DNA from 4 places in the Lactobacillus sp. RTP31084st1_F9_RTP31084_210423 genome. Region 1 is predicted to be linked to each of the others. Evidence: predicted binding sites of a transcription regulator. Region 1 holds the regulator's gene; each other region holds the start of a gene.
The links. Region 1 encodes Rex, which represses fermentation and respiration genes when NADH is low (regulators of the CRP and FNR family bind a similar motif). Its sites were predicted from a motif close to TTGTGAANTANTTCACAA; they were not measured.
Positions count from the first base shown of each region.

Region 2: the regulator Rex is predicted to act here: its motif matches at 3,967-3,984, upstream of AB5359_RS02195 (FMN-binding protein).
Region 3: the regulator Rex is predicted to act here: its motif matches at 2,333-2,350, upstream of AB5359_RS08720 (alpha-hydroxy-acid oxidizing protein).
Region 4: the regulator Rex is predicted to act here: its motif matches at 3,151-3,168, upstream of AB5359_RS05065 (FAD-binding protein).

Region 1 covers NZ_JBCOVH010000002.1:373,068-381,343, forward strand. The annotation lists gene AB5359_RS07190 (CoA transferase) at 1-1,087, shown strand, start outside; gene AB5359_RS07195 (helix-turn-helix domain-containing protein) at 1,273-2,091, shown strand; gene AB5359_RS07200 (hypothetical protein) at 2,193-2,657, shown strand; gene AB5359_RS07205 (ABC-F family ATP-binding cassette domain-containing protein) at 2,793-4,724, opposite strand; gene AB5359_RS07210 (redox-sensing transcriptional repressor Rex) at 4,890-5,534, shown strand; gene AB5359_RS07215 (TIGR00730 family Rossman fold protein) at 5,672-6,238, shown strand; gene AB5359_RS07220 (LytTR family DNA-binding domain-containing protein) at 6,409-6,867, shown strand; gene AB5359_RS07225 (hypothetical protein) at 6,864-7,622, shown strand.
Region 2 covers NZ_JBCOVH010000001.1:424,515-432,790, reverse strand. The annotation lists gene AB5359_RS02215 (CCA tRNA nucleotidyltransferase) at 1-106, opposite strand, end outside; gene AB5359_RS02210 (YitT family protein) at 162-1,052, shown strand; gene AB5359_RS02205 (ATP-binding protein) at 1,261-2,475, shown strand; gene AB5359_RS02200 (restriction endonuclease) at 2,686-3,627, opposite strand; gene AB5359_RS02195 (FMN-binding protein) at 3,781-3,888, opposite strand; gene AB5359_RS02190 (potassium channel family protein) at 4,066-4,794, opposite strand; gene AB5359_RS02185 (AAA family ATPase) at 4,799-5,920, opposite strand; gene AB5359_RS02180 (ATP-dependent endonuclease) at 5,905-7,542, opposite strand; partial or broken gene AB5359_RS02175 (restriction endonuclease subunit S) at 7,585-8,197, opposite strand; gene AB5359_RS02170 (restriction endonuclease subunit S) at 8,262-8,276, opposite strand, start outside.
Region 3 covers NZ_JBCOVH010000004.1:67,960-76,235, reverse strand. The annotation lists gene AB5359_RS08735 (MerR family transcriptional regulator) at 1-114, shown strand, start outside; gene AB5359_RS08730 (hypothetical protein) at 468-650, opposite strand; gene AB5359_RS08725 (NCS2 family permease) at 882-2,192, opposite strand; gene AB5359_RS08720 (alpha-hydroxy-acid oxidizing protein) at 2,432-3,670, shown strand; gene AB5359_RS08715 (PTS system mannose/fructose/sorbose family transporter subunit IID) at 4,032-4,832, opposite strand; gene AB5359_RS08710 (PTS sugar transporter subunit IIC) at 4,822-5,637, opposite strand; gene AB5359_RS08705 (PTS mannose/fructose/sorbose transporter subunit IIAB) at 5,634-6,557, opposite strand; gene AB5359_RS08700 (alpha-L-fucosidase) at 6,705-7,952, shown strand; gene AB5359_RS08695 (GntR family transcriptional regulator) at 7,942-8,276, shown strand, end outside.
Region 4 covers NZ_JBCOVH010000001.1:1,003,712-1,011,987, reverse strand. The annotation lists gene AB5359_RS05080 (PTS lactose transporter subunit IIBC) at 1-624, shown strand, start outside; gene lacG (6-phospho-beta-galactosidase) at 640-2,067, shown strand; gene AB5359_RS05070 (LysR family transcriptional regulator) at 2,215-3,099, opposite strand; gene AB5359_RS05065 (FAD-binding protein) at 3,310-5,103, shown strand; gene AB5359_RS05060 (DASS family sodium-coupled anion symporter) at 5,130-6,545, shown strand; gene glsA (glutaminase A) at 6,680-7,600, shown strand; gene AB5359_RS05050 (AraC family transcriptional regulator) at 7,665-8,276, opposite strand, start outside.

The sequences.
Region 1 (8,276 bases):
TGTCTTGTCAGGTCCAACTTGTACAAGAATGCTTGCTGACGCAGGTGCACGAGTAATCCACATTGAGAGAAAAACAGGGGATGATACGCGTCACATGGGACCATACATTGCGGATGGTTCAAGTGAATATTTCAGAATCTGCAATGCAGGAAAAGAATCAATTGCCTTAGATCTGAAAGATCCAAAAGACCATGTCTTAGCTGAAAAAATGATTGCCAAGGCAGATGTAGTTGTAGAAAACTTCCGTCCAGGTGTGATGGCGCGTTTAGGTTTTGCTCCAGAAGAAATGGTGAAGAAGTATCCTAAATTGATTTTTGCATCAGTATCTGGCTTTGGACAATATGGACCTTGGTCAAAGCAAGCTGCGTACGACACAATTATTCAAGCTGTTTCGGGATTAATGGATGCCACAGGTGAACCGAACGGTAAGCCAACACGTGTTGGAACTTCAGTTTCTGATGTTGTTGCAGGAATCATGGGTTATAGCGCTATTACCACCGCCTTAGTTGCAAGAGAGCGCACTGGAAAAGGAACCACAATAGATGTTTCGATGCTAGATTCCACATTTTCATTAATGGTGCAGGACTTGATGCTTGCTCTTGGGCCACATGAAGTACCACACAGAATTGGTAATCGCCACCCTGACATGTATCCATTCGATACCTTTGATTGTCAAGATCAGCCAATTGCTATTTGTTGTGGTAATGACCACTTATGGAGTTTATTATCTAATGCATTAGGCCACGAAGAATGGATTAATCAAGCAGATTTTAAGACGAATGATTTGCGTGAGAAAAACTGGCAAAAAGTAAAAAATGCAATGCAAGATGTGCTTAAAACTAAGCCTGCTGCTGAGTGGGACAAGATCTTACACGAAGCAGGTGTGCCAGCTGGTTTAGTGCTCAATGTGGATAAGACCAGACGCCTTGATCAAATTATTGAGCGCGGGATGGTTAAGACTTTGCCCGATGGCAATGAAGTTTTAGGTTCACCACTCAAGTATGGAACTTGGAATTCTTATGGATTACAAAAAGATGCACCGAAATTGAACGAACAAGGTGAGCAGATTCGTAAGGAATTTGAATAAAAATAGACATGAAAAAAGATCAAGATTTTCTATTTTTTGAGAATCTTGATCTTTTTCATATGGCGTAAAGATTTTTTTAACATTAAATCTTTATTTCTAGCCTATTCTACTATATTCTAAACTCTACTATTGTTATATAATTAACAAAAAATTAATAAATTATAAAAATACTAGGAGATGAAATTATGACAATTGGAGAAGCACTGTATGAAGAGCGACAAAAATTAGGATTAACGCAAGAAAATATGGTGAAGGGAATTATTAACAAAGGGCATTATTCTAAAATTGAACGAGGATTGGAAAATATTTCAATTGATACATTGTTTAGAATTATTTTGAAACACCATATTGATATTAGTGACTTTTTCAATAAAGTGAAAGACAATTATTATACTTTTGAAGATAAAAAAGCTGAAGAACTAAAGCAAAAGATAATGTACGCTTTTAATAATAATCAAAGAGAAGAATTAAGAATATATTTAAATGAAATTTTGGATTTAAAAGAGCATCAGATTTTTAAATATCGAACCGTAATTGCTATCGCATCTTTAGAAAATAATTTAGCTGACTTAAGTCCATCTTTTAAAAATAAAATAGTTACTAAATTTTCCGAGCATGAAAATTGGTTTGAAAATATTGGAGCATTACAGTTATTTTCTGACTGTATGAAAATATTTACTTTGGAACAGCTAGACTATTTTCTTAGTCAACTGTTAAAGCATTATCAAAAACATACTTATTCTGAAAGTATGCAAGAAAGAATAGCAATTATTTGCAATAATTATCTTTGCTATTGTTATAAGCAAAAAATAGTTGGAAGTAATATTCAAAATGCATTGAGCTATTTAAAAAATTTAGAACCGATTGGTCATTTTTTACTTTATAAAATATGTTATGATCTATATTTTTATTTATTTGAAGGTAATACAGAAAAAGCAGATGAAATAAAGAAATTGTTGATTAATTGTGGATATCAAGACTGTATTGAACGGTGGCAAATTTAGTTGTGTCTGACGCAACTAATTAAGTAAATATGAAAAAAGATGTGATAATTGTGAGCAATAAAATATAAGTAGGTTACGTTTACCTAGAAGGGAGGACAAAGATGAAAAATAAGAAATTAGTTGTGACTGCTTTGGTAGCTTTATTACTTTTAGTAGGCGGTGGAGTATGGTTTTATCATAATCAGACGACTGTCCCTAAAGGCTGGGTTAATCAAAGCTTAATGACTTTGGAAAAATCAGATAATAAACTGAGTAATTCTTTTTATTTGATGTTTGACAAAAATACAGCCTATCTGGCTACACGCTTAGGGGGTAATGAAGAAAGCAAACCTTCAAAATTAAGTAAAGATATTTTAAATGCTTTTTCATTGAAAGAAAATGAACGCCCACAAGCAGGTCAATGGGTAAAATTGGGCAGAGTTAAAACCGAAAAGTTGAAAAATGGTTACAAATTTAAAACGCGTAAAGTAACTTTTATTTTAAAGAAGACTGCTAATGGTGCTTATCAAAGCCAAGATGGTACTTATTGGCAATTTGTTCCAGAAGGAGTGGCAGAAAGTAAATAATCAAAATGGATATAAGTGACATTAATATTAACCAATATAAAAAATATGCCTAATTAGATTTTGTTAGTCTAACTAGGCATATTTTTATTTATAAGTATTGCAGAAATTGAGTATAGTCAATCTTGATCTTTAACTTTATTCAAATTCATCTAGTGCATCCAAGGCATTTTCCCAGTCATTATTTGCCTGGTCTAATTGCTTTTGAACAGCAGATAATTTTTCTTGCAGTGGTCCAAGCTTTTCAAATGAAGCGGCAATATCTGGATTTGCCATTTCAGTTTGAATTTCTTTTTCTTCTGCTTCTAATTTTTCAATCTTAGCTTCAGCATCGCTAACTGCACGTTCTAATTTCCTCTTTTGAGAATCACGTGCCTTTTGTTCTTGGTAAGATAGTTTACCTTTATTTTGATTAGCCGATGTGGTAGTTTCAGTTTCTGCTTTTTGTGCTTCTGCTTCTTGAGCAGCTGCAGCTTGCTTAGCCTTTTCATCTAGGTAGTAAGAATAGTTACCATTATAGATCTTAGCGTGGCCATCGCGAACAGAAATAATCTTGTTAGCTAACTCATTAATGAAGTAACGGTCGTGAGAAACGAAGAGCAATGTTCCATCGTAATTATCTAGTGCTTCTTCAAGAACTTCTTTAGCTTCAATATCTAAGTGGTTGGTAGGTTCGTCCATTAGTAAGAAGTTATCTTTTTCAAGAGACAAAACAGTTAGAGTCAGCCGCGCTTTTTGACCACCAGATAATTGACCAACTGTCTTATCAATATCTTCGGCAGTGAACAAGAAGGAAGCCAAAATAGATCGGACGTCTTTTTCAGGCATTGTCTTGTGACGATCCCAAATTGTATCAAGAACAGTTTTTGAAGGATCTAAACTTTGGAGTTCTTGATCATAGTAACCAATATCTAAACTTGCACCATATTTAATTGAACCACCTTTTGGTTCAAGCTTTTTCATAATGGTTTTGAGCAAGGTAGACTTACCAATTCCGTTAGGGCCGATAATAGCAACGCGGTCATTCTTATTGACTTGGAAGTCGATATCGGAAACCATTACCTTATCAGGATAGCCGATCGTCAGATCCTTAGCGATCAGTACTTCTTTTCCAGAAGGACGTTCGCTAGTGAAGTTAATACGAACTTTTTGCTTGTGCTTAGGTGGCTTGATACGCTCCATCTTGTCCAAAACTTTACGCCGGCTTTGGGCGCGTTTAGTAGTAGAAGCACGAACTAGGTTCTTTTGAATGAACTCTTCTTCCTTTTTAATCTTTTCTTGCTGTTTTTCATAAGCGGCTTCTTGCTGGCTATCCATCAATTCACGTTCTTTAACGTATTGACTGTAATTACCCTTGAAAGTAGTCAGCTTTCCAAAGTTCAGTTCAAAAATTTGATTAGCTAAGTGATCTAAGAAGTACTGGTCGTGAGAAACAGTAATAATTGCGCCTTGATAATTCTTTAGGAACGTTTCTAACCAATCTAAAGTGTCTAAGTCAAGGTAGTTAGTAGGTTCGTCAAGCAGCAGTACTGGTGGCTTTTGTAAAAGCAATTTAACAAAGGCAAGTCGTGTCTTTTCACCGCCAGAAAGGGTGCCAATTACCTTATTCCAAGTATTTTCTTTAAAATTAAAACCGTTAAGAATACTCTTAATTTCAGCCTGGTGGGTAAAGCCGCCTTCTTGTTCGAAGTCGTAAGCTAATTGATCATACCGCTTGAGCAAGTCTTCATCTTCGGGATGGTCGGCAATTTGCTCTTGCATTTTAGTGATTTTTTTATTTTTTTCGATTAAATCATTAAAGACAGTAAGCATTTCATCCCAGATTGTTTTGTCTTCATCGAGGCCATTTTCCTGAGCGATGTAGCCGACTTTTAATCCCTTATTAATAGTAAATTGACCACTAGTTGGTTCTTGTTGACCAGTCATGATCTTTAATAAGGTAGTTTTTCCGGCTCCGTTAGGTCCAACAAGACCGATTCTGGCATTGTCAGGAACCGAGAAAGAAATGTTACTGAAGATAATATTGCCTCCAAAACGTTGTTCGAGGTCTTGAGCTTGTGCAATAATCATAATTATTTTCTCCTAGTGCTTATTTTAACATAGTGAATCTTTTAAATTTTATGAAAATATGACCTTTGTGAAAATTGTTTCTTGATTTATCCTTAAAGAATGCCTATTATTAGTTTGATTAGTAAATATTTCACATTCGTATTTATAAAAGAAAGAGGCCTCTTAATGGATGAAATTAAGATTCCTAAGGCTACTGCCAGACGCTTGCCGCTATATTATCGCTATTTAATCTTTTTAAATGATGAAGGAAAAGAAAAAGTGTCCTCAACTGAACTTGCGGAAGCAGTTCAAGTTGACAGTGCTTCAATTCGTCGTGATTTTTCTTACTTTGGTGCCTTAGGTAAGCGTGGCTATGGCTATGATGTTAAGAACTTGCTTAATTTCTTTAAAAAGATTTTGAACCAAGATACTTTAACTAACGTTGCCTTAGTTGGTGTTGGTAATATGGGACATGCGCTTTTGAATTATAACTTCAAGCGTACTAATAATATCAGAATTAGCGCTGCTTTTGACATTAATCCTGAAATTACTGGAACAATTATGTCAGGTGTGCCTGTTTATGATATGAGTGAAATGAAGAAGCAGCTTCGTGAGCAACAAATTACGATTGCAATCCTTTGTGTACCGCAAACAGCAGCGCAAAAGACTGCCAATGAAATGTTTGATGCTGGGATTAAAGGGATCATGAACTTTACGCCACTTCGTTTATCTGCACCTTCTAGGGTTCGTGTACAAAATGTTGACTTGGCAACTGAACTTCAAACTTTAATCTATTTCCTGGATTCAGATAAAGATAAGAACAAAAAATAATTTACTATTAATATTGCTTTTGCACAAGCTTAATTAGGCTTGTGTATTTTTTATACATTTTTATTTGTAATCAGAAAGAAAATAATTTTAAGATAAATAGGCATAGAATTTTTAAATTTAGAAATAAGGTAGATAAAATGATTAAAAAAATGGCAGTTTATTGTGGTGCACGCTCAGGTAACCGCCCTGAATATGCTAAAGCTGCTTATGAATTTGGTAAAAAAATGGTAGACCACCAGATCGAGCTAGTCTATGGCGGAGGCAAGTATGGTTTAATGCGAGCCGTTGCTGATGGAGTTTTAGAAAATGGCGGTATTGTTCATGGCATTATTACTGAAGAATTAAAAGATCGTGGTGCAGCTTACGATAAGGTGCAAGATTTTCGCGTGGTCCCAAGTATGGATAAGCGAAAAGATACGATGATGAACTTGGCTGATGGGATGGTAGCTCTTCCTGGCAGTATTGGTACTTTAGAAGAAATAAGTCAAGCTATTTCTTGGACTGCAATTGGCGATAATGCTAAGCCCGTTGCTTTTTATAACTATGCTGGTTTTTATGATTATTTAGATAAGTTGTTGAAGCGCATGAATCAGGATGATTTTTTAGAAAATATTTACTTAGATACGGTCTATTTTGGAACTGATTTTGATAAGATTTTGCAGTTTATGGAGGATTATCAGGCTCCGGCTTATCGTGAATATTGATTTATTAAACTAAAGAAGCATAATCTAAATTTCCCCCTCGTATTTAGGTTCATGCTTCTTTTTTTGACCACTTAGAACTTTAAAATGACCGCTTAGTCAATTTCACTAGATTTTAATCTTATATTCATGTTTAATATAAATATCAAGAACGAAACAAGGAAGTGAGAATTGTGAAAGTTAAGCTTGAACTTGATCCAGATCAGCAAGAGACAGAAATAACGATTCATGCTAAAAGCTTAACGCCTGAAGTAGAAAGAATATATCATCAACTTCAAACTGATTCAGAACATCCTGATCAAATTGAGGGGATGATGGACAATACTTCTTATTATTTAAGTATTAACAATATTCTCTTTTTTGAAACAGACGCTAAGCAGGTAATGGCGCATACGACGAGGAATGCATATTTTGTTAAGTATAAATTATATGAACTAGAAAACTTATTAAGTGGACAGTTCATGCGAGTATCGAGATCGACTATTTTAAATTTAGATCAGATCTACGCTGTTACTAAATCGATTTCTAATTGTCAGATTAAGTTTCATGATTCCTATAAGACAGTCTATGTTTCAAGAAGATATTACCGAGATTTAAATGAAAGATTAAAAGAGAGAAGGGCATTATCATGAGAAAGGCCAGTTTTGGAAGAATTCTTTGGGGGTTAGGTTTACTTGCGGCAGCTGCGTTTTTGGTTTTAGATCAGCTCCACTTGATGCCATTAGAATTAGGCTTTTGGGCAATTTTTTGGACAGTAGTCTTTGGAGCAACCTTAATCACTTCTTTAATTAATAAAAGTTTAGGCGGCAGCATCTTTTCAATTGCTTTCCTATTAATCATTTATGCTAAACCACTTCATATTGAACGTATTGTTCCTTGGACAGTACTTTTAGCAGCATTCTTAATTTGGGGAGGTTTGAGATTAATCTTCAAAAAAAGCTGGAAGCCGACTGTGATTATCAATGGTGAAAAAGTTAATGCTAATTGGTCAGACCTGAAGGCACCACATAAATTTAAGGCTGAGCATGTATTTTCTGATACGTCTAGTTCAGATAATGATGACAATATTGTGATTAGCGAAAAGTTGTCTTCTACTTCACGTTATGTTCATTCGCAACACTTAGAAACGGTGACTGTGAATGTTTCAATGGGAGATGTTAATGTATATCTTGATTCAGCTAAGCCTGCTGGGGATGAAGTACTTGCTAACATCAATATGTCGATGGGAGATATAAATATTTACATTCCAACTTCTTGGAGAGTTGATGATCAACTTGAACATAAATTTGGTGATTTTACTATTGATGGTGATCAGCCAGCAGAAGGTCCAACATTAGTACTTCAAGGTCGTGCTAATATGGGGGATGTTACTATTAAGAGAGTTTAGAACTAGAAAAGTCAATCAGCTCTAATTTGAAGTAAAAATTAATTTGCTGTAAAATACTTGTAGTAAAGAAATACTTGTAGTATAAAAAAGAGAGCTACTGAGAATAGCTCTCTGAAGCACAAGCCGCTAAAAGTGCGGTGGCAAAATTATTATTAGCAAACTAAAAAGTCGCTATCAAACTCGGCCAAAAGTTATGGAGCGGTTTTTTTTGTTTGCTTATTTTTTCTTCCACAAATCGTGGATAGCCTTTATGAGCTTTTTTACGGCTTTTACCAACTTGGTCATATCTCGCACCAGCTTTACCAATAACAAGACAATACAATCCAAGAGCCCAATAAAGACATAGACAGCGCCAAGTAAGGCAACCATCAAGCAAAGTGTACCTCCTTTCAGTAAGATTCTGAACAATAGCTATTACACCATTGGCATCATCTCCTTAAACGAAAGTACCACCGCATATTTAACTTTTTGTGCTTGTTTAATTTTATCAAAAATTACAGACAATCCATATTGAATTTTTAAATAAATATTAAGTAAATTAGCACTTTTTAGCACTCAAACAATAAAAGTGCTAATTTTTGTGTCTAAATACTTGCTTTTCTTTTATAAACAAGGTACTATCGTAAATGTAAGTTAGCACTTATGAGATATGAG
Region 2 (8,276 bases), on a different contig from region 1:
CTCTAACACTGCCTCCAACAAAATAAGCCTCATAACCCGCTTCATTAATTTGCTTTAAAACTGGAAGCGCGGCGGTAAAAACTTCCGGTAAATTGGTAATTTTCATATATTCCCCATTCCCCTTAATTATTCCTTAGTGTTGTAAGAAAGAAGGAAGTAACATGACTAAGATTTTCAATAAACAACTCTTTAAACAATTATTTTTCATAACTCTTGGTTGTAGTATTTATGCTTTTAGCTTAGATGCCATCAGTATCCCTAACAAACTAGCTGATGGTGGAATAAGTGGTATTGCGCTTTTACTTAGATATTGGTTCCATATCAATCCTGGTCTATCAACGTTACTTCTAAATATCCCCTTAATTATAATCGGATATCGTTTTATGGGCAAACGGCTACTTGCCTTGACCATTTGGGGCACGCTTTGTCTATCCTTCTTTTTATCATTTTGGTTACACATTCCTATTATAAACCAATTGAATTTAGAACATGATCTTTTTATTGCAGGTGTCTTGGCAGGACTTTTTTCTGGCTTTGGCATCGGAATTGTCTTTAAATATGGCGGCACCACTGGCGGAACCGATATTATTGCTAGGATATTAGATTTAAAATTAGGTATACCTGTTGGGAAGTCGCTTCTTGGTCTTGATGCTTTTGTTTTGACAATTTCCTTAACTTATTTAGACATTAAGCATATGATTTACACGTTGCTTGCTAGTTTTGTATTAGCGCGAATTACTGATTCAATCCAAGCTGGCGCTTACGCAGCACGCGGTCTCTTTATTATTTCTGATAAGTATGAACAAATTGCTAAGATGATTGATGTGCAGCTAGATCGCGGCTATACATTTTTAAATGCCGAAGGTGGCTATGATCACTCCGCTAAGAAAATGATTTATTGTGTGGTTTCTCCTAGAGAAATTAGCCAGGTCAAAGAATTAATTTTGCGTGAAGATCCCAATGCCTTTGTTTCCGTAATTGATGTACATGAAGCATTAGGCCAAGGCTTTACTTATGAAAGAAAAAAGAGACATATTTTCTTTAGAAGATAGTAAGAAATAACCTAGCCATTGTGGTTAGGTTTCTTTTTTTGTACTTAACTCCAAAAATAAGTAAAAAAATATAGCTTATTTGGAGTTAACTCCAAAAACTTGCTAAAAAAGATCAAAGTTTGGAGTTAACTCCAAGCTTTTGCTAAAATATATTTATAAATATACATACTTTATATATGCCAATCGTTTACTATGGAGAAACAAAACTATGCAAAAATACGTTAACCGCCCTGAATATTTAGATTTCTTAAAAAGATGGCAAAATAGACAAATTATTAAAGTAGTATCTGGCGTACGCCGTGCTGGAAAATCTACTCTCTTCTACCTATTTCGTAATTATTTAAAGGAACATGAAGGAGTTAAAGATGAACAATTCATTAGTATAAATTTTGAAAATATGAAATATGATAATCTTCGTAATGCTCAAAATTTATATGATTATCTTGAGAATAAAATTCTACCTGATCAAATGAATTATATTTTTCTTGACGAAATCCAACACGTTAAAGAATTTGAAAGAGTAGTTGATTCATTATTTTTAAAAGATAATGTCGATATCTATTTAACTGGTTCTAATGCATATTTCCTAAGTAGTGAAATTGCTACACTACTTACTGGTAGATATGTAGAACTTAAAATCTTGCCATTATCTTTTTCTGAGTTTGTTGCTTGGCATAAACAAAACGATAAGTTTACTAATAATGATGACATGTTCAATAAATATCTTGAAAGTTCTTTTCCTTATACCTTATTTATTGATACTCCTAAAGAAAGAAATGAATATCTTCAAGGCGTTTACTCTACAATCGTCTTGACTGATATTGTTTCTCGGTTAAATATTAAAGACACACCGGTTTTAGAGCGAGTTATTCAAAACCTCTACTCTTCAATCGGCAGTCAGGTTTCTATTAATAAGATAACTAATACTCTCAAAAGTGCTGGGTATTCCTCTAGCAACAAAACGGTTGATCGATACTTAGGCGGTATTCTAGACAGTCTATTAATGTATGAAGCAAAAAGATATGATATCCATGGTCGTCAACTCCTAAATAGTCAGAGTAAATATTATGGTGTTGATATGGGAATTAGGAATATTCTCCTGCCTGACCATCAAGAAGATTTTGGACATATTATTGAAAATATTGTTTATTTAGAGTTACTTAGACGCAATAAAGCAGTTTATGTTGGAGAAAGCAATAAATACGAAGTGGATTTTGTCGGGATTAACGATATGAATGAGCTTTCCTATTATCAAGTTGCTTTAACCACTATGGATGAAAAAGTTTTAAAACGCGAATTGAGATCGCTAGAGCAAATTCGTGATTCTTACCCTAAATATCTGTTGACTTTAGACACTATCAACCGCACAGCAAATTACAACGGTATCCAAAAACTTAATTTAATTGATTGGCTATTAAACTAATTAAAATGGCAGCAGATCTCTACTAATCTGTTGCCATTTTTTAACTCTCGCGAACTTTCGCGCGCAAAGTGAGAGTTCGCGAAAGTTCGCGTTTTTTGCGAGAGTTAAACTAAGAATCCTATGATATCAAGGATCTTCAATACTTTAGAGAGCAAAAGTTGTTGCTTCATTCAAACCAACTATAATTTTAGCTTATAATCTTTTGAATTTTTATTCTTCAAAGAAATCATCATCAATATCATACAATTCATAATTTTGACGAATTTGTACCCCCACTTTGTACTGAATCATCAAATTTGTCAGCATTTCCCCATCAACTAATGCAATATTCAACTGCTTTGCTGCATCCCTTGCATCATTAGTAAACGAAGAAGTAGTAATAAATACACCACGATCTGCTTGTTTACGTCTAAGTGCACCAAAAAAGCTATTAATTTCAGGACTACCTACAATATTTTTTTCTGAATATCTTTTAACTTGCACGTATACTGTACGCAAACCTAATGGATCTTGATTAATGATTCCGTCAATACCACCGTCATTAGATTTCTGAGTTACGACGGATTGTCCATTAGTCCCTTTATATCCCATCTCATTTAAAAGCCGGACCATCATATGTTCAAATTGATAAGGATCTGTACTGCGTAATTTAGCAATTAATTGTTCAGATAAATCACTACTTTGTTTATCAAACCAATCTTTGATTTGCTTTTCAGTTAATTCAAAAGTTTGATCTTCAGTGATATCATTATCAATTTCCTTTTTATTTTTCAACTTATTTTGGTGTTCAATATATGCTGGCTGAGAATGAACGAAATCACGTGTAATATTCAGTCCGTATTTAGCTAATGCTTCTTTTCCGGTTTCACTTATCCTATAGATACTTCTTTTAGGTGAATTAAGTAAACCCGATAATTTTAGCTCACTTAAGGCCCATCCGACACGATTATATGCGATTAAATCGTGATATTTAGATGCATATCTTAAATTAGCAAGTTCTTCAGGTAAATCAACTTCATCAAGTACTGCTTGATCCAATTCTTTCCCTATCCATTCTCTTTTAGTACTTGCCACCTGCAATACAGGACCAAGAAAAGCAACCCATGTCGGCATTCCATTATCACTATGCTTTAAAGTTCTATAATCAATCATTTCTTTTTCCCTGACATTTTTGTTATATATTATTTTTAGTGCAGTTAAATATCCATCTTTAAATGCGCCATAATTTTTAATTTAAATTATACCAAAAAACGGTCGAAAAGCTTTTCGACCGTTTTTACAACCGCATTGTGATTGTAAATTATTTTATTCCTTCACATTTTTCAAAGCCTTGCGGACGGCTTCGCTGATTGCCCGACTTGTAGCAAATGCACCAGAAACCGCATTAACATCTGGAGTGTTTTCTTTAACAATACGCTCTGGAATAACCTTAATTATATTCCTTGCCTTTGTTATCGCTTACAAAAAATATTATAAGTGTTGACTACGGCTTTGTATAATAATTAGCAACGCAGGGTTATGATTGTGTTATTTAATTTAGGATGAAAATAAGCTACCTGCCATGGCTTTGGTAGGTAGCTTATGTTGTCGCTATTTCTGTTTTAATTTTTGAATTTCTTCTCTTAGATCTTTATTTTGTTTTTCAATTTCATCCAACTTTTGCATGATCTCTTCAAGCTGAGTATCTTTATCATCAGATTTATTATCTTCTCTCACAAAATATGTTGTAATCGAACTTGTTAACATCCCAATTACACCAATTCCTACTAGCATTAAAACTAATGCTACTATCTTTCCCACAAAAGTATGCGGAGAAATATCACCATAGCCAACAGTCGTTGCAGTAGCAATTGCCCACCAAAATGACTGCGCTAAGGAAACATGCTCAGTCATAGAGTAAGTAATAGCACCAATAATTAAAAGGCTAAGACTAGTATATAGAAGATAAATTAAACCATTAGTATAAAGAATTTTCCTCAATCTACCAGTTAAACCAACTAATCGCAAAACTCTAAGCAAGCGCGTAAGTCTCGCTAGTCTTCCTAGTCGAGCTAGTCTGAAAAGTGTAAAAAATCCATTTACTGGGATGATTGATAATAAGTCGAAAATATTATGTTTAAAGAAACTCCATTTATTCTTAGCAATAATTAGACGATAGAAATAATCTATCGCAAAAATTATTAAGATGCCATTGTCTACCCACATCCATATTCCAGTATTTAAATTAATAACTGAAGCATAGTCTAGGATAACAAGAATAATAGATATTACAGCCAGAATGGCTATTATGAAGTTGTATAGTTTTACTTTTTTAGACATTGTTTTACTTTATAAAATTATACGGCACTAAATATACATTTCCTTTTGTTCTAGTTAATGCAACATAAAATTTATTTTTAATTACCACTGACATTGAACTTAAATCATTCCTTTTTAAAGCATTCGTTAATGTAGATGTTAAGAATATTATTACATTAGTATATTCCATCCCCTTTGAAAAACCATAGTTTATCATTTTAGATTCATCAGCATTAAACTTATCTCTAATTTTATCTTTTTGTCTTTTATCATAGGTTAATAACTTACAGTCTTCACTATTTATTAAATAAACTAATTTTGAATCGTCAATGTACTTTACTTCACCTAAAATATTTGTATTTTTACTTTGTATATCAATACCTAAAACCGATTTAACAAATTCACAAACTTTTGGTGGAACACGATAGCTACTTTTTAATTTTCTATTATCAATATCAAAATATCTAGTCTTTAATCCTAACTTATCCCTAACAAATCTTTCTTCACTCATATTCGAAGTAAATTTATCATATGGTGATATTTTTAAAGACGTTTTCTCAACACAAGATTGGTATAAATCACCCACTAAAATTAATTTTAAACTTGATGTCCTATAAATCTGTGCCCCTAATTTTTGTAATATTTTCAATTCTGGATTTACAATATCTTGAAATTCATCTATAACAATATAATCATAAAATTTTTCTAGCCTCTTAACGGCATTTTCAAACACAAGCTGATTTCGTTTTTCAATTAATAAGGCTGATAATTTATCACCAAAAAGTGCGCCAGATTCACTTTGCCAAAAAGCTGAAGACTTCTTTTTAATATACTTGCTATTGTTAATTTCTTTGCTATTTCTAAAATATAATCCCGAAATATCATAGTTTAATTCTAGATTTTCTCTTATAGATAATTTATATGGTGCAATTAATTCTCTCTCTAAAAATTGATAAAACGTAAGCACCTCATAGTCTTTAAAAGAAATAGACGATATTTGAAGTTTATCTTTTAAATTTTCAGTATTTTGACGCGTATATGTAATAAACAAAACATTCTTATTTTTAAATTGCTCTTTCAATCCAGAAGTAATAAAAGTAGTCTTTCCAGTACCTGCTTTCGCTAAATATATTATTCCTTTAACCATTTTAATCCTTCTTCAATATATCCTGGAATATTATACGTTCCATTTTCATATCTAGAACGCATTAGTAATGCTGACTGACTCTTATTATTTAACATAAAAGCTAACTGCCGTGATGGCATATCTTTTTTATTGTATTTAAATGTTCGTGCGTTTTTATTTATAGGATACTCTCCATCTATCTTATTTTTATTTGATTCATATTCAGATACTTCAAATGTAAAATTATTTGGATTCATATCACAAAAAATTTTTATTGAATCATATTGAGTATTTTGATTTTTTATTTGTGCTATTCGATTTCCCTTGTTATCATCTGATTCAACATCAGAATCGTTATCCGTAAAAATCACCATTTTTCCTTCTGAAAATTCAACTAATTTTATAAAAGGAGCATAATATCGACCTCGCATAGATAAAATCTCATAGTCAGACATGTCTTCACCAAGAGACTTTTTAATAAAAGTTCTCATCAAAATATATTCAGCTGCTCCCTCTACTAAAATTATTTTTTTGGCTATTAATAAACGCAAAAAATCTATATCATCTCTTCTTTTAAAAAACTCTTTTGTTTCTTCATCCAACTGCTCATTAAAATGTACTTCTTGCTTTTCTTCTTTTAATGAACGAATCCAAATTAGATTTTCTAAATCTAATCCCGTTACTATTTGAGAATTGTGAGTAGTTACGATTAATTGATTTTTTAAACTATTTAGTTGATCAATTTGCTTTCGTGTATTGTTAGCCGTTAAATGATTTTCTGGTTCTTCAATTACAATAAGCTTTGAATCTAAATCTAAACTTAATTGCGTTTTAATTAAATTCTCCTTTCCACTTCCTAACTCTTGAAGTGATACATCTTTCGAACTAACATCAACGATTGAATCAAATTTTAAACTATTTGGATCTATATTTAGATGATATTGGTTTTCATTCTTGTTATTTATATTATCAAATAGAGTTTTATTTATAAGTCTAAACTTACTTTCAATAGTAATACGTTCCCTAGTTGTCAAATTATTATAAATTTGACGAGCAAACATATTAAAAGGATTTCCTTCAAAATTATCATTATCAATAAATATGCTCTTTAAGGGATCCATCATACTTCGGTATATGTTTCCAGCAAAAGTTTTGTGTTCTGTTTTATACATACTAAAAGGGATAGTGAATGTATCCCTACCTTTATTCTCATTTATAAAATTAGTGTATTCCGATAAAAATTGATCATCAAAACAATATTTAAAACTTATACCGTATTCGTTGCTATGGATACCAGTACTATCCTTATACTCACCATTAAGTTTTTTTAATTTTAAATTCTTGTCTTCTTTTTCTACCCCAAAAACAGCAATCAAACTGAAATAAGGTAATTCGTCTACCAAATGACTATTAGAATTCTCAAATTGCTTTTTGACTTCACTATTAATATATTTGGCCAAATATGACACCCCATTAAATTCAAAGCGTGATCCCTTTAATAATAATCTTAACGCTTGAACTATTGTTGTTTTCCCTATCCCATTGTCACCAATTAAAATATTTTTATTAGGATTAAATTCAAATTCTATATTTCCTTTATATCCTTTAAAGTTATTTAATATTAATTTTTTGATATAAATCATTACATTACTCCTCTACTATATTTTCATTACTTAATTTTTTTGCTAGAGGAAAGCAAAAAGATTAATTATTTTAGTAGTAATCCGTTGTTGCTCCGACAGAGGTGGAAAAGGTATAACTTTTGGCTTTAATCTTGGCACAGTCAATTGGGGAATACTGGATCCATCACCTTTTTCAATTAATTCTTCACTCTGTAAAAAATAAGCATTTTAAATATTCTTTATTATAAGGAACAAATGAAATCAGACGAATAATTGGGAAGAAAGGGATAGATCTATATTCAACATGTCCTACTGTCCCCCTTGCTGATAAGGTTATCGCATCTTTTTTTACTCTAGGAGTTTTAGTAAAACCGTATAGGCCTTTATCTTTTAGTCCATTTGAATAAATTGGGAAAGGATTATCTGCATTTTTATGTTTGGAATAATTTTTTGGCTTATCTCCACCGGCAAAAATTTCTCCAATATCACCCAGCCTTACCCATTCCCAACTATCGGGAATATCAAACGGCTTTTCTTTATCAGTAATCGGAGGAAGTGGCTTACTCTTCTTAATCTTCTTTTCCTTAATCAGCTGTTCTTTCTCCACCTTAATCTTTTCAAGCAAAACACTAGCTGGTTCATCATGGGGATCTTGCTCTATTAATTTTCCGCGCATTGCCAAATCCAGTACCTTCGACTTCAGCAAAGTCTGAAGTTTTGTGTATTGTTGAGTAGAAGATTCAACTTTGCTCTGA
Region 3 (8,276 bases), on a different contig from region 1:
GGAGATGTCTTTATTCCATCATTTTTAACTTTTAATTTATCTCCGCACACACCTAAGTTTAGAAAATTAACTTGTCCAAAATGTGGAAAGAAATCATATTGCTTAGAAATTTGAAGAGACTAGGGTAAAATGTACAAATCTAAAAATGATATTTATTAATAAATACTATGATATAATCAAGTATGAAAAAAGGAGATCCGCGGATCTCCTTATACAGCCCGCTTTAAGAGCGGTGGCTTTTAATGTTAAGATGACGAAAACGACGCTCTATAACTCGCCAAAGTTATAGGTAGAGCGGCGTTTTTATTTTTTGTGGTGGTCTATATAGGTTAGCAGAGCTAGCACAAACATACTAATTAAATTGGTAAAGTTTGTGTTTAAAGTATGAATATTAAGACTTTTGCTGGCAGATATAATTAGAAATTAAAAAGCTCGTGCGAATGCACGGGCTTTTTTGTGGGATGGAATTATTCCTCTTTGTTAATTTTAATAAAAACTAAAGTCATCGCTGCGATACTAATGATAGCAACTAAAAGGTAAGTTGGATCTAATGGATTATGCTGAAGAGCATTCCAAACGATGTAAGTAACACTAAAAATTATGCTAAGTATATAGACTAGCTTAAAAATAGTCTTACCAGTAATGATCATTTTTATTCCTCCTGTCGTTACTATAATAATTGTCAAACAGTTGAGTGGGGAAAATAAAGGTTACTTTTATACTTATATTATACTCTGAACGACTTAATTATAGATGCTGTAAAGTATACTTTATAAAAATCGCACTTTTTGTTAAGTATACTTTACAGATAATAAAAGCAATAAAAAAATACCGATTATCAAGATGGATGATAATCGGTATTTTTGTTAGTGAATTTTAGCTTACTTAAAATTCAAAACCCACAAGAAGATGATGAATACGACAAACAGTACCCACATCATTGGGCTGACTTCTTTACCACGCTTTGCAGAAACCATACAAATTGGGTAAGTAATCATCCCTAATGCTAAACCATCAGAAATTGAGTAGGTAAGTGGCATACCAAGTAAAATCAAAAATGCAGGAACGGCAATTTCTAACTTGTTCCAGTGAATGTGAGCAGTGTTTTGTGCCATTAAAACTCCAACAATAATTAGGGCTGGAGCAGTTACTTGAGTAGTGAACACCCCAAGTAATGGACTAAAGATCATTGAAATCAGGAAGAAGATGGCAACAAAGACTGCAGTTAAACCTGAACGTCCACCAACTGCAATACCAGCACTTGATTCAACAAAGGCTCCAACAGGTGAAGTACCAAAGATAGAACCAAACATCATAGCAGTTGAATCTGCGGCTAATGCTTTACCAACACGTGGCATTTTGTTGTTCTTCATAAAGCCAGCTTGTTGAGCAAGACCAATTAAAGTACCAGCAGTATCAAAGAATGTAACAAGTAAGAAAGTTAAAACAACAACCCACATTTGCAGAGAATTAATGTCTTTAACGTGGAAAACTGCTTGACCAAAAGTAGGTGCAAGACTTGGTGCTAAAGAAATAAACTTGTGTGGTACGGCAATTTGACCAGTACAAATGCCAAAGATTGAGGCAGCAATCATTCCGATGAAAATCGCACCTGGAACGCCTAAAATCATTAAGATTACAGTAACGATTAAGCCAAAAATTGTAATCCAAACAAGCGGATTATGAAGAGATCCTAAACCAACTAAAGTAGATTTGTTAGCAACAATTAAACCACCATTTTGTAAACCTAGGAAGGCAATAAAAAGACCAATACCTGATGAAATGGCAAATTTAAGGTCTGAAGGGATAGAGTCAATGATCTTTTCTCTTAATTTAAATAAAGTAATTAAAATAAAGATAATTGATGCAACAAAAACACTGGCTAAGGCAGTTTCCCAAGATACCTTCATGCCAATACATACGGTATAGGCAAAGAAGGCGTTAATACCTAAGGCAGGTGCTTCACCAATCGGATAGTTAGCTACAATACCCATGATTGCTGTACCAAGAGCCGCAGCTAAAGCAGTTGCAGTAAATACAGCGCCAGTATTCATGCCGCTAGCACCAAGAACACTTGGGTTAACGAAGAGAATATAAGACATACTAATAAAGGTTGTTAGACCTGCAATAAATTCAGTTCTAACATTAGTTCCCAACTTTTCTAAATGAAAGTAGTTTTTGATAAAATTCATTTTGTCCTCCAGACATAATGTTCGCTTTTTAGCTTTAAATAAGCAACTTTTACAGTGTAGCATTCTGATAAATAAATGTAAACACGAATTTTAACTAAAGAAAGCGCTACAAAGAACATGGATAGTGAGCATATCGGACTTAGTGAATTATTTCATAATAGCTTTTATTTAATAAATTAATGAAATCGTCCTAAAATTAAGGTGTATAGAAACCTACTTAATGATTGGAGGAAATATCGATGACAACTTACTATAAGGGGTTCCCACAAAGTACTAGAGAAGAAAAACTACACATGGTTAACTTGGATGAACTGGAAAACGAAGCAAAATATGTAATACCAGAAGCTGCTTATTACTACATTGCTAGTGGTGCAGAAAATGAATGGACTTGGCGGAATAATACACAAGCTTTTAACCATTTTCAAATCGTGCCTCGTGCTTTAACTGGGATGCAGGATCCAGAATTGAATACTGAATTTTTAGGGATGAAGTTAAAGACACCAGTTATGATCTGTCCAATTGCCTGCCATGGTATTGCAAATGCCGAAGCCGAAATTGATACTGCTAAGGGTGCAAAAGCTGCCGGTGCTTTGTTTGGAATGAGTACCTATGCAAATAAGAGTGTTCAAGATGTGCAAAGCGCAGTAGGCGACTCCCCACGGTTTATGCAATTATATCTAAGCAAGAACTGGGACTTTAATAAAATGGTAATTGAAGAATCAGTTAAAGCCGGCTTTACCGGTTTCTTCTTAACTGTAGATGCGCTAGTTAGTGGCTATCGTGAAGCAAATTTACGGACTAACTTTACATATCCTGTTCCACTTGCTTTCTTTAATGAATGGACTGGTGGAAAAGGAGAGGGACAAAGCGTTGCTGAAATGTACGCTTCATCTGCTCAAAATATTGGGCCAGATGATATTCGTAAGATTAAGGACATTGCTGATGTGCCTGTAATTGTTAAGGGCGTTGAATGTGCTGAAGATGCGATGCTTGCAATTGGTGCTGGTGCAGATGGAATTGTAGTTTCTAATCACGGAGGCCGTGAAGTTGATGGGGCTCCTGCTACAATTGATGTTTTGCCTGAAATCGCGAAGGCTGTGAAGAGTTGCGATCGCCCCGTTCCAATTATCCTTGATGGCGGCGTTCGTCGTGGTTCACACGTCTTTAAGGCATTGGCATTAGGTGCTGACTTAGTTGGTATTGGTCGTCCATTCTTATACGGCTTAGCACTTGGTGGTGCTCAAGGTGTTCAGTCAGTTATTGAGCAATTGAATAAGGAATTGTTGATTGACATGCAATTGACTGGTTGTAAGACGATTGGCGATATTAAACATGCTAAAATTGATCATCTTGACTACACTGCTGATTGGGGAATTTCTTCAACGAGTAAGAGTGTTATGAAGCCGTATCCTGTCACTAAGGAAAATCAATTAACTGGTGAAGCTGCAGATGCAGTAAGTGGTGCTTCAAGACATTAGTTTAATGATGTGAGTATATGAAAAACTGCGATCCAACACGGACCGCAGTTTTTTGGTATAAAAAAAACGGCCTAACGACCGCCTAAGCACTATTCTGCGCATTAAATTATAAAGCAGATAGTAACACTGTTCCTATAAAGTATTCTAACATGTTTTTAGATTTGATAAAATATTTTTGCGTGTTAAATTTACGCCCCACTTTCTAATAAGGAGGTGTATTGGTGTGAGCAATATAACACTGTTCCTATTATGTGTTGCTTTACATGAACTTAATGAATTACTTCATTAGTAACAAACATAATTATTGTAAGCTTACTGACTTTTGTAGTGTTGGTAAGTTTTTTTATATTAAAAATATAATCTAAGCACCTAAAATATGGAAATAACTTAAGACGATACCTAATATCAATACAAAAATAATCATTTTAGTTGAAGTAACATTCTTTTTACCTAGTAACCAATAAACTAGACCAACAAGTAGAGCTGGAACCAAAGCTGGCATAATTTGATCTAATACTGTTTGAGCTTTTAAAACTACTTTTCCTGACTTGAATACTAATGGAACTTTAGCGGTTACGACGGTAGGAATTAAGGCTCCTACGACAGTAACTCCCAATAATACTGCTGCATCAGTTATAGCATTAAGCTTATCCTTTGCTGAACTAAGCAATTTTTCGCCTTCAGTATAGCCTAATGGGAGAAAAGCGAATCTTAGGAATAAAACAATGAAGTTCACGATAAGCCATAAGATAGCACCAATAGGATTACCTTTGAGTCCCATATAGGCACCAATAGAACCGAAGATAGTTGGCAAGATAACTCCAAAAATAGTATCACCTACACCGGCTAATGGTCCCATTAAACCGGTTTTAATACCAGCAATAGTATCTTTAGCTTTATGTCCTTCTTTTTGTTCCAAAGCTAAATCCATACCTACAATGAATCCACCAACATAAGCATTTGTATTGAAGAATTGATTTTGCATCTCCATCATTTCTACACGTTCATCATCTTTTTTATAAAAACGCTTTAGAAATGGTAGTACGGTATAAAAGTAACCAGTAGACATCATTCTTTCATAATTCCAACAAATTTGACTACTCCATAGCCACCGCCAATTTGCACGAAATAGATCTTTTTTGCTTAAACTATTAGTTTTCATATTCTCCTTTATCATTTTCGTATTCCTTTCCATTAGCATTATTTACTGTAGAGTTTGATTCATGGTCTTCTGAACTTTTGATTGTTTTTTGATAGTAGAAAATAGCCATTGCAAAGCCGAGTAGAGCGACACCAAGCATTGGAATTTTTAGATATGCCGCAGCAATAAAACCGACGATTAAAAAAGTAATGAATCTTTTAGTGGGTAAATATCTAAGTAAAATTGCAATACCAACGATTGGTAAGATACCTCCAGATACTTTCAATCCAGTTGTTAGCCATTGTGGGGTAACTGCTAAAACTTGACGAATGAATTTTTCACCAACGATTAGCATGATAAATACTGGTATGGCTCTTGAAAGTCCCCATGGGAAGACACCGTAGACAACGTTTCTAGCTGCCTGCTTTGTATCATTTAATTTAATAAAATGATCAACTCTATGTAATAAGAAAACATTTAAAAATCTTGCTAAAACGTCGAGTTGAACCATCAGAAGGCCAACAGGAACAGCGAGTCCAATAGCAAAATCTACCCCTTTACCTGTCATTACAGCATAAGCAGTACCAACAATAGCTCCAGTCATAAAGTCTGGCATACTAGCTCCGCCATAAGTACCAACACCTAAAACCATTAATTGTAATGTAGCACCAACAACTAAACCGGTTTTAACATCATTCATAATGATTCCTGCTACGAATCCAATTAGCAACGGATAATTACATAAGATTCCGACTGTGATTTGATCAATAATCATCCAGAAAGCTAAACATGTTAATAAAAGTATTTGCCACCAAGCCATAATTATTCTCCTCTACTTACATTTGAAATTAATTTCATAAAATCTTCCGGATCGTCAGCTGGTACCATTTGATGATATAAATGAGAACCGTGCTGATCTAAATAATTAAATTCTTTTATGTCGTCATTAGTAACAGCTACACTTTTAGCAATTTGCTTTGAATTACTTTTACTGGACATATTACCTACATTGATTTCCGGTAGTTTAACATTTAATTTTGAAAGTTCTACAAGTATATGTGGATTACGTACAATCAGAAATACATTTTGACCATTATATTTACCGGAATTAATTCTTTTTGCTGCGCCATCTATGGTCAAAATACTCAAATGTACTCCACCTGGCACGGCGGTTTTTAAGGCGGTTTTTTGAATGGAACTTTTGACAATATCATCTCCTACAACCATGATTCGATCCGCACCAATTTTGTTGGTCCACATTGTTGCAACTTGACCATGAATTAAGCGCTCATCAATACGTACATTTTTAATAGTGTGCGGTGTTAATTTTTGGTGTATATCCCAATCAGGGTCATCGTTTACTTTTTTCTTAATAGACTTTGCTTCGGTAAAAAAAGATATGTTTTGAGCTACTTGCTTTATTGAGTCGTCTAGTGAAGTGCCAGTAGCAATTGGCAAGAGTAAGCCTAAAGAGAGACCACTAATAATTTTAATGTCGGGATGTTGTTTCTTAAAAAGAAGAGCGGTATTAAAAGGAGTACCACCTTTGATGTCGCAAATTAATACAAGTTTATCTAGATTGTTGAATTTGCTTACTGTATTTTCTATGCTATGAAGTAAATCTTGCTGGTTCATAGTTTGTTTGAATTCAACTGCTTTGACATTTCTTAAAGTTCCAGTGATCATTTCACAACTTGTCAAAGTGGCTTTTGCATATGAACCATGACTGATTAGTAAATAATTCATAATTTCCTCCTCTTAAACTTAATGTATTAACCTTTTTCATGGATGATTATATATCCAAAATAAAGCGTTTACAATACTTGAAAATAAAGTTTTTTGTATTTAAAATGAATTTTGAAAAAGTAAGGTTAAGTGTAGGAGGTCTATGATATGTATAAGGCCAAGAGAATTGAAAACTATGAAAATATGGGTTTGGGATTATTTATTCACTGGGGATTATATTCTCTCTTAAGTCAAGGTGAATGGACTGAGTTTATTCACAATATTCCCAAAGATAAGTATGAATTATTAACTAAAAAATTCGTTGCAGATAAGTTTAACCCTAAGAAAATTGTTAAAGCTGCAAAACAAATGGGCTGTAATTACATTATTCTTACTACTAAGCATCATGAAGGTTTCTTTTTATATGATACAAGGGGATTATCAAATTTTGATGCTCCTCATAGTGCGGCGAAAAGAGATCTAATCAAGGAATTTGTTGATGCTTGTCACGATGAAGATATTAAACCGTTCTTTTACATGGCAACGTATGATTGGCATAATCCTGATTATGTACAAGATTTTGATAAATATCTTGAATATTTAAGAAAGTCAGTAGAAATCTTAAGTAAAAATTATGGTGAGTTTGGTGGATTCTGGTTTGATGGAAATTGGAATAAAAAAGATGCAAATTGGAAGCTGGATGAGCTTTATGGCACAATTCGCAAGTATCAACCTAATGCTATGATTATCAATAATACTGGGCTAAAAAATAGGGGAAAAGTTTCTAATGCCGAAATAGATGCTGTTACTTATGAGAGAGGACTTCCAAATACAGTAAATCATGGAAATCATAATGAAAAATATGTAGCTGGAGAAATATCTGTAACCCTAAATCAACATTGGGGAAATGCAGGAATGGATTTAGACTATAAATCACCTAAAGAGATTATAGAAACGATCGTCCATGGCAAAAAGATTGGCGCTAATACGGTTGTAAATATAGGACTTAAAGCTGATGGATCTATTAAGCCAATTGATAAAGATTATATGAGTTTAATTGGTAAATGGACTAGTCTGTATCATAAAGCTTTTTATAATGGAGTACATAATGCTTTACCTTCAGCTTCTAATTCAAAAGATTTTGCAATTAGAGTGGGTAAATACTATTATTTCTTTGTTCATGATTTAAAAATAAAGGGTAATAGTAATGTGGTTCTTGGTGGAGAAGGTATAAATCCAAAAACTTTTACTTCTATCAACCATCAAATAAATAAACTTGTTTGGATGGATAACGATGAAGCATTAAAATATATTCAGGATAACAAGAGTGGTATTCTTACTTTTGATGCAACAGGATACCGCTATGGAAGTGATTATGTTGTAAGAGTGGCGAAAGGGATTAGTGATGACACCTAAATATAAGCAAATCATCTCCGAATTAAAGAAAGAGATTAAGAATAAGAAATATACAGTAGGTGAAAGATTTTATAGTGAATCTGATATACGTTCTATGTTTCAGGTTAGCTCTACTACGGCAGTAAAAGTACTAAATAGTTTAGCGGATGAAAATTTAATTACTAGAATTCAAGGTAAAGGTACATTTATTGCCGCTGAGAAGCATAATGCAGATATTAAATTTACTGATTTAAATATGTCTAAAGGTAGATTAGAGGCTACCAAAGTCTTATCTGTTAAAGAAATTACAGATACTAAATCGTTGGAAAAATTAGGTCTACTAAC
Region 4 (8,276 bases), on a different contig from region 1:
CAAGTTCTTCACATGAACGCTTTATACAACACTTTACCTTGGACTGTTCCAGCTCCAATTGGTATTATCGTATCTTCTGGTTTTGCTGGTTTATCATTTGTTTATGTAATTTTAACTTTAGTTGTTGATACTTTAATTTGGATTCCATTCTTTAAGTTCTACGACAACGATTTGTACAAACAAGAACAAGCTAAGCTTGCTGCAGAACAAGCTTCTGGCGTAGCTACTGCTGCTGATGATTCAACTGCTAGTCTTACAGCTACTGACAAAGAAGCTAAAGAAGGTATTACCAAAGATACTAACGTAATGGTTATCTGTGCCGGTGGTGGTACTTCAGGTATCTTAGCTAAGGCCTTAAACAAGATGGCTAAAGAACGTAATTTGCCACTTCACGCAGCAGCTCGTGCTTATGGTCAACACATGGATATTATTCATGATATGGACTTAATTATTTTGGCTCCACAGATGGATAGTATGAAGGATAACTTGAAAGAAATTGCCGATCATGACGGTTCTAAATTAGTCACTACTACTGGACGTCAGTACATTGAATTAACTCAGAAACCTGATTTAGCATTTAAGTTTGTTGTTGATAGCCTTGAAGGCAAGAATGAAGATAAGTAATTGAGGTAAAAATTAATGAAAGAATTTAAATTTCCAAAAGGATTTTACTTTGGTGGTGCAACTGCTGCTTACCAATGTGAAGGCGCAACAAAAGAAGATGGTAAAGGTGAAGTAATCTGGGATAAGTACTTGCGTGAACAAGGAACAATTAATCCAGATCCAGCTTGTGATTTTTACCACCGTTATCCAGAAGACTTAGAATTATGTAAAAAGTTTCACATTAACGCAATTAGAGTTTCAATTGACTGGGCAAGAATTTTCCCTGAAGGTGAAGGAAGAATTGAGCCAAGAGGTGTTGAATACTACCACAAGTTATTTAAGAAATGTCATGAAGAAGGCGTAGAACCTTTCGTAACGCTTCATCACTTTGATACACCACAAGCCTTGCAAAACAAGGGTGGCTGGCTATCACAAGAAATGTTAGATGCTTTTGTTGAATATGCTAAGTTCTGCTTTAAGGAGTATGCTGGCGAAGTTAGATACTGGATTACCATTAACGAACCTACATCAATGGCTGGTCAACAATATGTTGGTGGAACATTCCCTCCTGCATACAAGGATCAATTTGATAAGTGTTTTAAAGCTGAATATAACCAGAATCTAGTTCATGCCCGAATTGTTAATGCTTATAAAGAAGCAGGCTATACTGGCCAAATTGGTATTGTTCATGCTCTTCAAACTGTTTATCCAGCAACAGACAGCGAAGGTGACAAGCATGCTGCTGAATTAAAAGACGTTTTAGAAAATAAGTTTTATCTTGATGGAACGTTAGCTGGTAAGTATTCTAAGCATACGCTTGCTTTAGTAAAAGAGATTATTGATGCTAATGGTCAACAAATGATTGACATCAAGTCAGAAGATGAAAAAGTACTTCTTAAAGCTGCAAAGCAATTAGACTTTGTGGGAGTTAACTATTACTTCTCGAAGTTTATGAAAGAATATCATGGTGACACCGAAATCATTCATAACGGTACTGGTGAAAAGGGAACTGATGTCAACCGTATGAAAGGCGTTGGTGAAGAAATTCACCCGAAGGACTTGCCAGCAACTGATTGGGATTGGATCATTTATCCACAAGGGATGTATGATCAATTGAAGCGTGTTTACGATGATTATCCTTTAGTTCATTCAATCTATATTACCGAAAACGGAATGGGTTATAAAGATAAGTTTGAAGGCGAAGATAAGATCATCGATGATACACCAAGAATTGATTATCTAAAGCAACATATGGAAGAAGTAGCTAAGGCAATTGAAGCTGGTATTCCAGTCAATGGTTACTTTGTATGGTCACTGCAAGATATGTTCTCTTGGACGAATGGTTATTCAAAGCGTTATGGTTTATTCTATGTCGACTTCAAGACGCAGAAGCGTTATGCTAAAAAGAGCGCATATTGGTATAAGAAACTAGCTGAAACTCGAGAAATTCCTTCTATTGATTAAAAATAAGCATTTGAAAAAACTAAGTACTGAATAAAAGTACTTAGTTTTTTTGATGGAAAAGTTTAAAAGAGTTTAAAAGTAGATATGAAGTTTAAGTGAACGTGCAGGTAAAAACCAGCTAAGCATTTAGTGTTTAGCTGGTTTTGTTTAATTTAGATGGAATTTCCGAAGAATGTCAATTCCTTGTTTTTGATATTTATTGGGAATAAAACTTTTTCTCATTGCAATTTGCATGTATGCCCAGAGTTTTTGTCCTGAACGAAGACGAATTATGTGGAGATCTTTTTCATCTTTAACGGAATTCTCCATTGCTAGAGCAATACCAACGTTTCTTTTGACTAAATCGATCATTAGTTTCATTGTTCGAGCCGTGTATAAAATGTTTGGAGTAAAATCGCCGAGCTTTGCCTCTTCTTCCAAACATTCTCTGGTTAAGTAACCTTTTTGTCTGGCCACAAACTTGCGGTTTCTTAATTCCTGGGCATCAATGACTTTTTTATTTTCCCAAGGGTCATCTTTACCGGTAATAATGACTAATTCTGTTCTATCTAAATTACGGATAAAATAGGCAGGATCGTTGATCGGCACCATCCAAGAATAGATAGCAACGTCTACGTCGCCATTATTTAAATCTTTAAATGCAGTCGCACTTCTTTCTAAGCGAGCATCTAACAGGTTAACAATATCTTCTTTATAAAATTTTTCTATAATTTCAGGAATATAAATACTACCAGCAATCCCAGAAAAAGCTACTCTAATTTTTTTAATATTGGCGTGTTTAACGTCGTAATCGATACTTGCCATTTCTTTTAAAAGGTATTTGGCTTTCTGATAAAGTAATTCACCTGCGGGTGAGAGTGTAATTTTACTTTTGCGATTCTTTTGAAAAATCAAGGGATCATCAAATCTATTTTGAAGTCGCTTGATCGCCATCGAAATTGTCGGTTGTGTAACGTTGAATGAATTAGCAGTCACGGTATAGTTCTGCGTTTCAACTAATTTGCAAAAATATAATAGATCCTTATCGTTCATATTATTATCTCTTTTATAAATATTTTTTATAAACTAATCTTTTTTAATTATAAGTTACATTTTTCACAATCACAAGGAAGCTATGATATATGCGGTTTTATAGAGTTGAGTAGTTCAATTTTATTCACAATTACCCACTAGAAAAAGTTTATAAAGAGATATAAATTGCTATGTGTAAAGGATGAAACAAGTTTGTGAGGAGAAGAGCATATGGTGTATAAGACGAAAGTATCTTGGGATGCCACATATGATGTAATTGTAATTGGTTTTGGTGGCGCCGGAGCAGGTGCAGCGCGTTTTGCTGCTGATAATAATGCAAAAGTTCTTTTGATTGATGCTGCTCCTGAAGGAAGCGAAGGTGGTAATACTAGATATGCTGGCGGTGCTTTTGCTTGGGGATCAAATTTCGATCAACTGAAAGAATACTATAAGCAGACCTATTATCCATTTGAGTATGATGAAGAAGCTTTAGATACCTTTATCAAAAATGTAATGCAAATGAAGGAGTATTCAAAAAAGTATTTTGGAATTGAAGCTCAACCAACGGGTAGAAGACCAAATGGAGAATATCCAGAATATAAAGATGCAGCTTCTATGCAGTCTCAAAGTATGACTAAAGGGATGTACAATGGCGGATTTTGGAAATTGCTTCGTAAGCAAGTTTTTGATCGATTAGACAAAATTGATATTTGGTTTGAATCGCCAGCAGAGCACTTAATTCAAGATCCAGAAACTAATACAGTAATGGGTGCTGTTATTAAGCGAAATAATAGAGAAGTAAATGTTGCTGCTAAAAGAGGAGTTGTCTTAAGTCTAGGCGGTTTTGAAAATAATCAAAGTATGATTCAAGACTTTTTAGGTCAAGGCTCGCTTGCGCCAATTGGTACTTTGTATAACCGTGGTAAGGGAATTGATCTTGCTGTTGAAGCAGGTGCGGGATTATGGCATATGTCTAACTACGATTCACATGGCTTATCACTTAGACAAAATGAACCACGAGAAAAATTTGCTTACATGATTAATTGGAAGAGCTTATTTAATGGGTCAATTTTTGTGGCAGGGGATGATGGAACTCGTTACTTTAGAGAAGATGAAGAAGATCGTCATGGCTACAAGTACAATCATGGAAATTGGGTTATGATTCCTAATCAAAATCATCCACATATCATTATGGATCAAGCTCAATATGAGCAGCTTTCTAACGATCAGTCAGCTAAGGCAGATCAAATTAAAGAATTGATTTCATATGCAATTAAAGCTGATTCAATTGAAAAATTATCTAAAAAAATTGATGCGCCATATTTAAAGCAGGCAGTTGAAGACTTTAATTTCTTAACTGATGTGAAAAAACGAGATATGTTTTTGAACAGAAAAATTGAAACTATGAGATCTTTAAAAGAAGGCCCATACTATGCAATTCCTGTTCGTCATAATATTTTGCATACACATGGTGGTGCACAGAGAAATTCTAAATGTGAAGTAATTGGACTTGATGGAAAGGCAATTCCTAATTTATATGAAGCCGGAGAATTAGGAGACATTTTTGCCACTAAGTATTTAGGGGCCAATTCAATTGCTGATTTATTAATTTCAGGAAAGATTGCTGGAACTAATGCAGCAAAAATAAAGAATAACGTAGATCTTCCAGATGCTGTTACTAGCGCAAGTCAAGTTCATGAAGATTTAAAGAGTGATGCACATCAAGTTAAGATGCATTTTGAAGCTGGTAAAAATCAAGGAATTGGGTCAAGCGATCAAGGGATTAATGATCTTCCAATTGTTGTTCGTGTAACTTTAGATGAAAATCAAAACTTAAAGAATATCGAAACGCTTCAAGAAAAAGAATCTGGCGATTTGGGTGGTCAGGCAATACCAAAATTGACCCAAGAAATGCTCGACCATAATTCTGCTGACGTGGACTCAGTTTCTGGTGCAAGTACAACTAGTAGAGCATTTAAAGATGCTGTGAAACAAGCAATAGAGAATGCTCGTAAAAGCAAATAGCTTTGGTTAGGGGAGAAGATATACAAATGTTAGCAAAAGTAAATTGGAAGGGATTTATACTTCCAGTAATTATTGGATGTGTATTGTGGATCATTACACCTTTTAGACCGGCTGCAATAACACCAATTGCATGGCATTTATTTGCCTTATTTATTGCCACAATCGTGGCATGTATTACTAAACCATTACCGATGGTTGGTTCTACTTTGGTTGCTGTTACAATTGGTACGCTACTTCATATTTTTAATATTAAAGAAGTATCTGCATCTTTTGGGAATACGACTGTTTGGTTAATTGCAATGTGCTTGTTCATGTCTGCTGGATTTATTAGATCAGGATTGGGTAAACGTGTTGCTTATCTATTTATTAGGTCTTTTGGTAAAAGAACAATTGGCTTAGCTTATTCACTTTCAACGGTTGAAACCTTAATGGCGATCGCCATTCCAAGCAATATTGCACGTGTTAATGGTATTATGTATCCAATTATTGACGCTTTATCTAGACAAATGGGGTCAGATCCAAAAGAAGGTACACAAAGAAAGCTAGGATCGTATTTAATTTTTAACGAATACGAGGTAAATATTGTAACTTCAACCATGTTTTTAACTGGATTAGCTGGAAATATGGTTGCCTTGGGTATTGCAAAAACGCAAGGAATTACTGTCTCATGGATGCAATGGTTTTTAGCAGCAATTGTTCCAGGTCTTATTTCTCTGATTTTAGTACCATTTATTTTATATAAAATTTATCCACCAGAAGTTAAAGAAACACCTAATGCTAATGCATGGGCAAGTAAGAAGCTTGAAGAAATGGGGAAAATGACGCCTGCTGAAAAGATCATGGCTTGCGTATTTGTTTTGGCACTACTTTTATGGTTATTAGGATCAAGTATCGGAATTGATGCAACTTTAGTTGGTTTTATCGCAGTTTCAATTTTACTGATTTCTGGTGTCATTACTGTTAAAGATATGATGGATCAAAAGGGTGCTTGGAGCTTGATTGTATGGCTATCAATTGTGATGCTTATGTCACAGAAATTAATGAAATTAGGCTTTTTCCCTTGGTTCTCAAAGGAATTAGGTCTAATGCTTCATGGCGTTAACTGGGTTTGGGTCTTAGTAATTCTATTCTTGGTTTACTTTTATATTCACTATATGTTCCCATCTATTACCACGCAAAGTTCAGCCGTTTTAGCAGGTTTTCTATCAATTGCACTTGGAGCTGGTGTTCCAAAGCTAATGGCGGGATTAATGCTAGGCTTTGCAGGGTCAATCTTTTGTTCAACGACTCCTTATTCAGCTGGACCAGCAGCGCTTCTTTCAACCACAGGATATGTAAAATCATCAGATTGGTGGAAATTGTCCGCAATTTTCGGTGTCTTTTTGAATATTGTATGGCTTGGCGGCGGTCTGCTTTGGACTAAAATAATTGGTTTTTGGTAAAAAATAAAATATCAGTGGTACACGTTATCGCTGATATTTTTTTGTTTTATTTTGTAATCCCAAATATTTCACCTAATCAATTGAATCATCTATGCTTAAAGTGAGAGTGTGTTTTTCATAGAAAAGAGATAGCTATGATTCAATTAGAAGAATTGGTTAAGAAAAATTTACCCAAAGAAAAAGAAGGAAAAGTTGCTAGTTATATTCCTGCTTTAGCTGAAGTTAATCCTAAACAATTAGGCGTAGCTTTGTATGACTTAGATGATGGCGAAATTGGTGAAGCTGGGCAAAGTGAAGTTCGATTTGCAATCGAGAGTATTTCAAAAGTAATTACCTTGATGCTTGCTATAAAGAAGATGGGGATCCAAGAAGTATTTAAGCATGTTGGATCTCGTCAAACCGGTTTTGCCTTTAATTCAATTCTTAATATGGAGATTGAAAAGGCCAAATATCCACTGAATCCGTTTATTAACGCCGGTGCTATTGCCACAACATCGATGGTAGTAAGTAAGACCGGAGAAGGAGCATTTGAGGAAATCTTATCATTTGCCCGTGATATTTGTAATGATCCTAATCTTTATTTAGATCAAATTATTTATCATTCTGAAAGACGGACTGGTAATCTCGACCGGTCACTTGCATATTATATGGAATCTAAAAATATGATGCTTGGGGATGTAATAACAAGCCTTGATACTTATTTTAAGCAATGTTCAATGATGGTTACAGCACGCTCCTTGGCAAACTTAGGTGCTGTTCTGGCTAATAACGGCGTAAAACCTTGGGATGGAAAGCGAATTTTTTCTGTTGAAGGAGCAAGATGTATTAAATCATTGATGATGACAACAGGGCTTTATAATCAGTCAGGAACTTATTCTCGGTTAATTGGTGTGCCAACTAAAAGCGGAGTTGGTGGCGGTTTAATGTCAGCTGCACCACATAGATATGGAATTGGGATTTTTAGCCCTGCACTTGATAAGGCTGGCAATAGTGTTGCTGGATTAGAGTTATTAAAGGATATTGTTGAAGACTTAGAGCTAGATATTTTTGATTAAATTATAAATTTTGATAGAAAAAAGCTAAGCTACTCGCTATTTTTTGCGGGATGCTTAGCTTTTTTTAGTTATTGTTCTTTTTTCTGTAATCATTAGGACTTAACCCATAAATAGATTTAAACTTTTTATAAAAAAAGCCTAAATTATTGTATCCAACTTTCTCTGCTATTTTATATATTGGAATATCAGTATTTTTTATAAATTCACATGCATAGTTAAGTTTAGTTTTGATAACTAATTCTTTAAATGAAATCCCCATTTCTTTTTTTATTAGGTAACTTAAATAATTTGGAGTAAATGAAAAGTGTGTTGCCATCTTCTCTAAAGTTAAATCTTTAAAATGGAAATCAATATATTGAAGTAAGTCATATATAGAGAGATTAGATTTTATATATTTTTGTTTTACTTGTTGGTACGTTCTTATTAAATTGCTTAACAAAAGAACCATATCAGCATCAATTATTTGGTTGCTACAAAGCGTTTTATCAAAATATTCACTTAGCATATTGTTGATGATTTTTCGAGCTTCTGAATTAATTTTTGTGAACAATATATATTGATTATGGGCAGTTTCTTTAGAAATTGCATTTGCTAAAAACATAGATATTATACTTCCGTTAGAAATATTAGTTAGCAATTTGTTGAATAAATAATCTTTTTTCATAGTAATTGATAT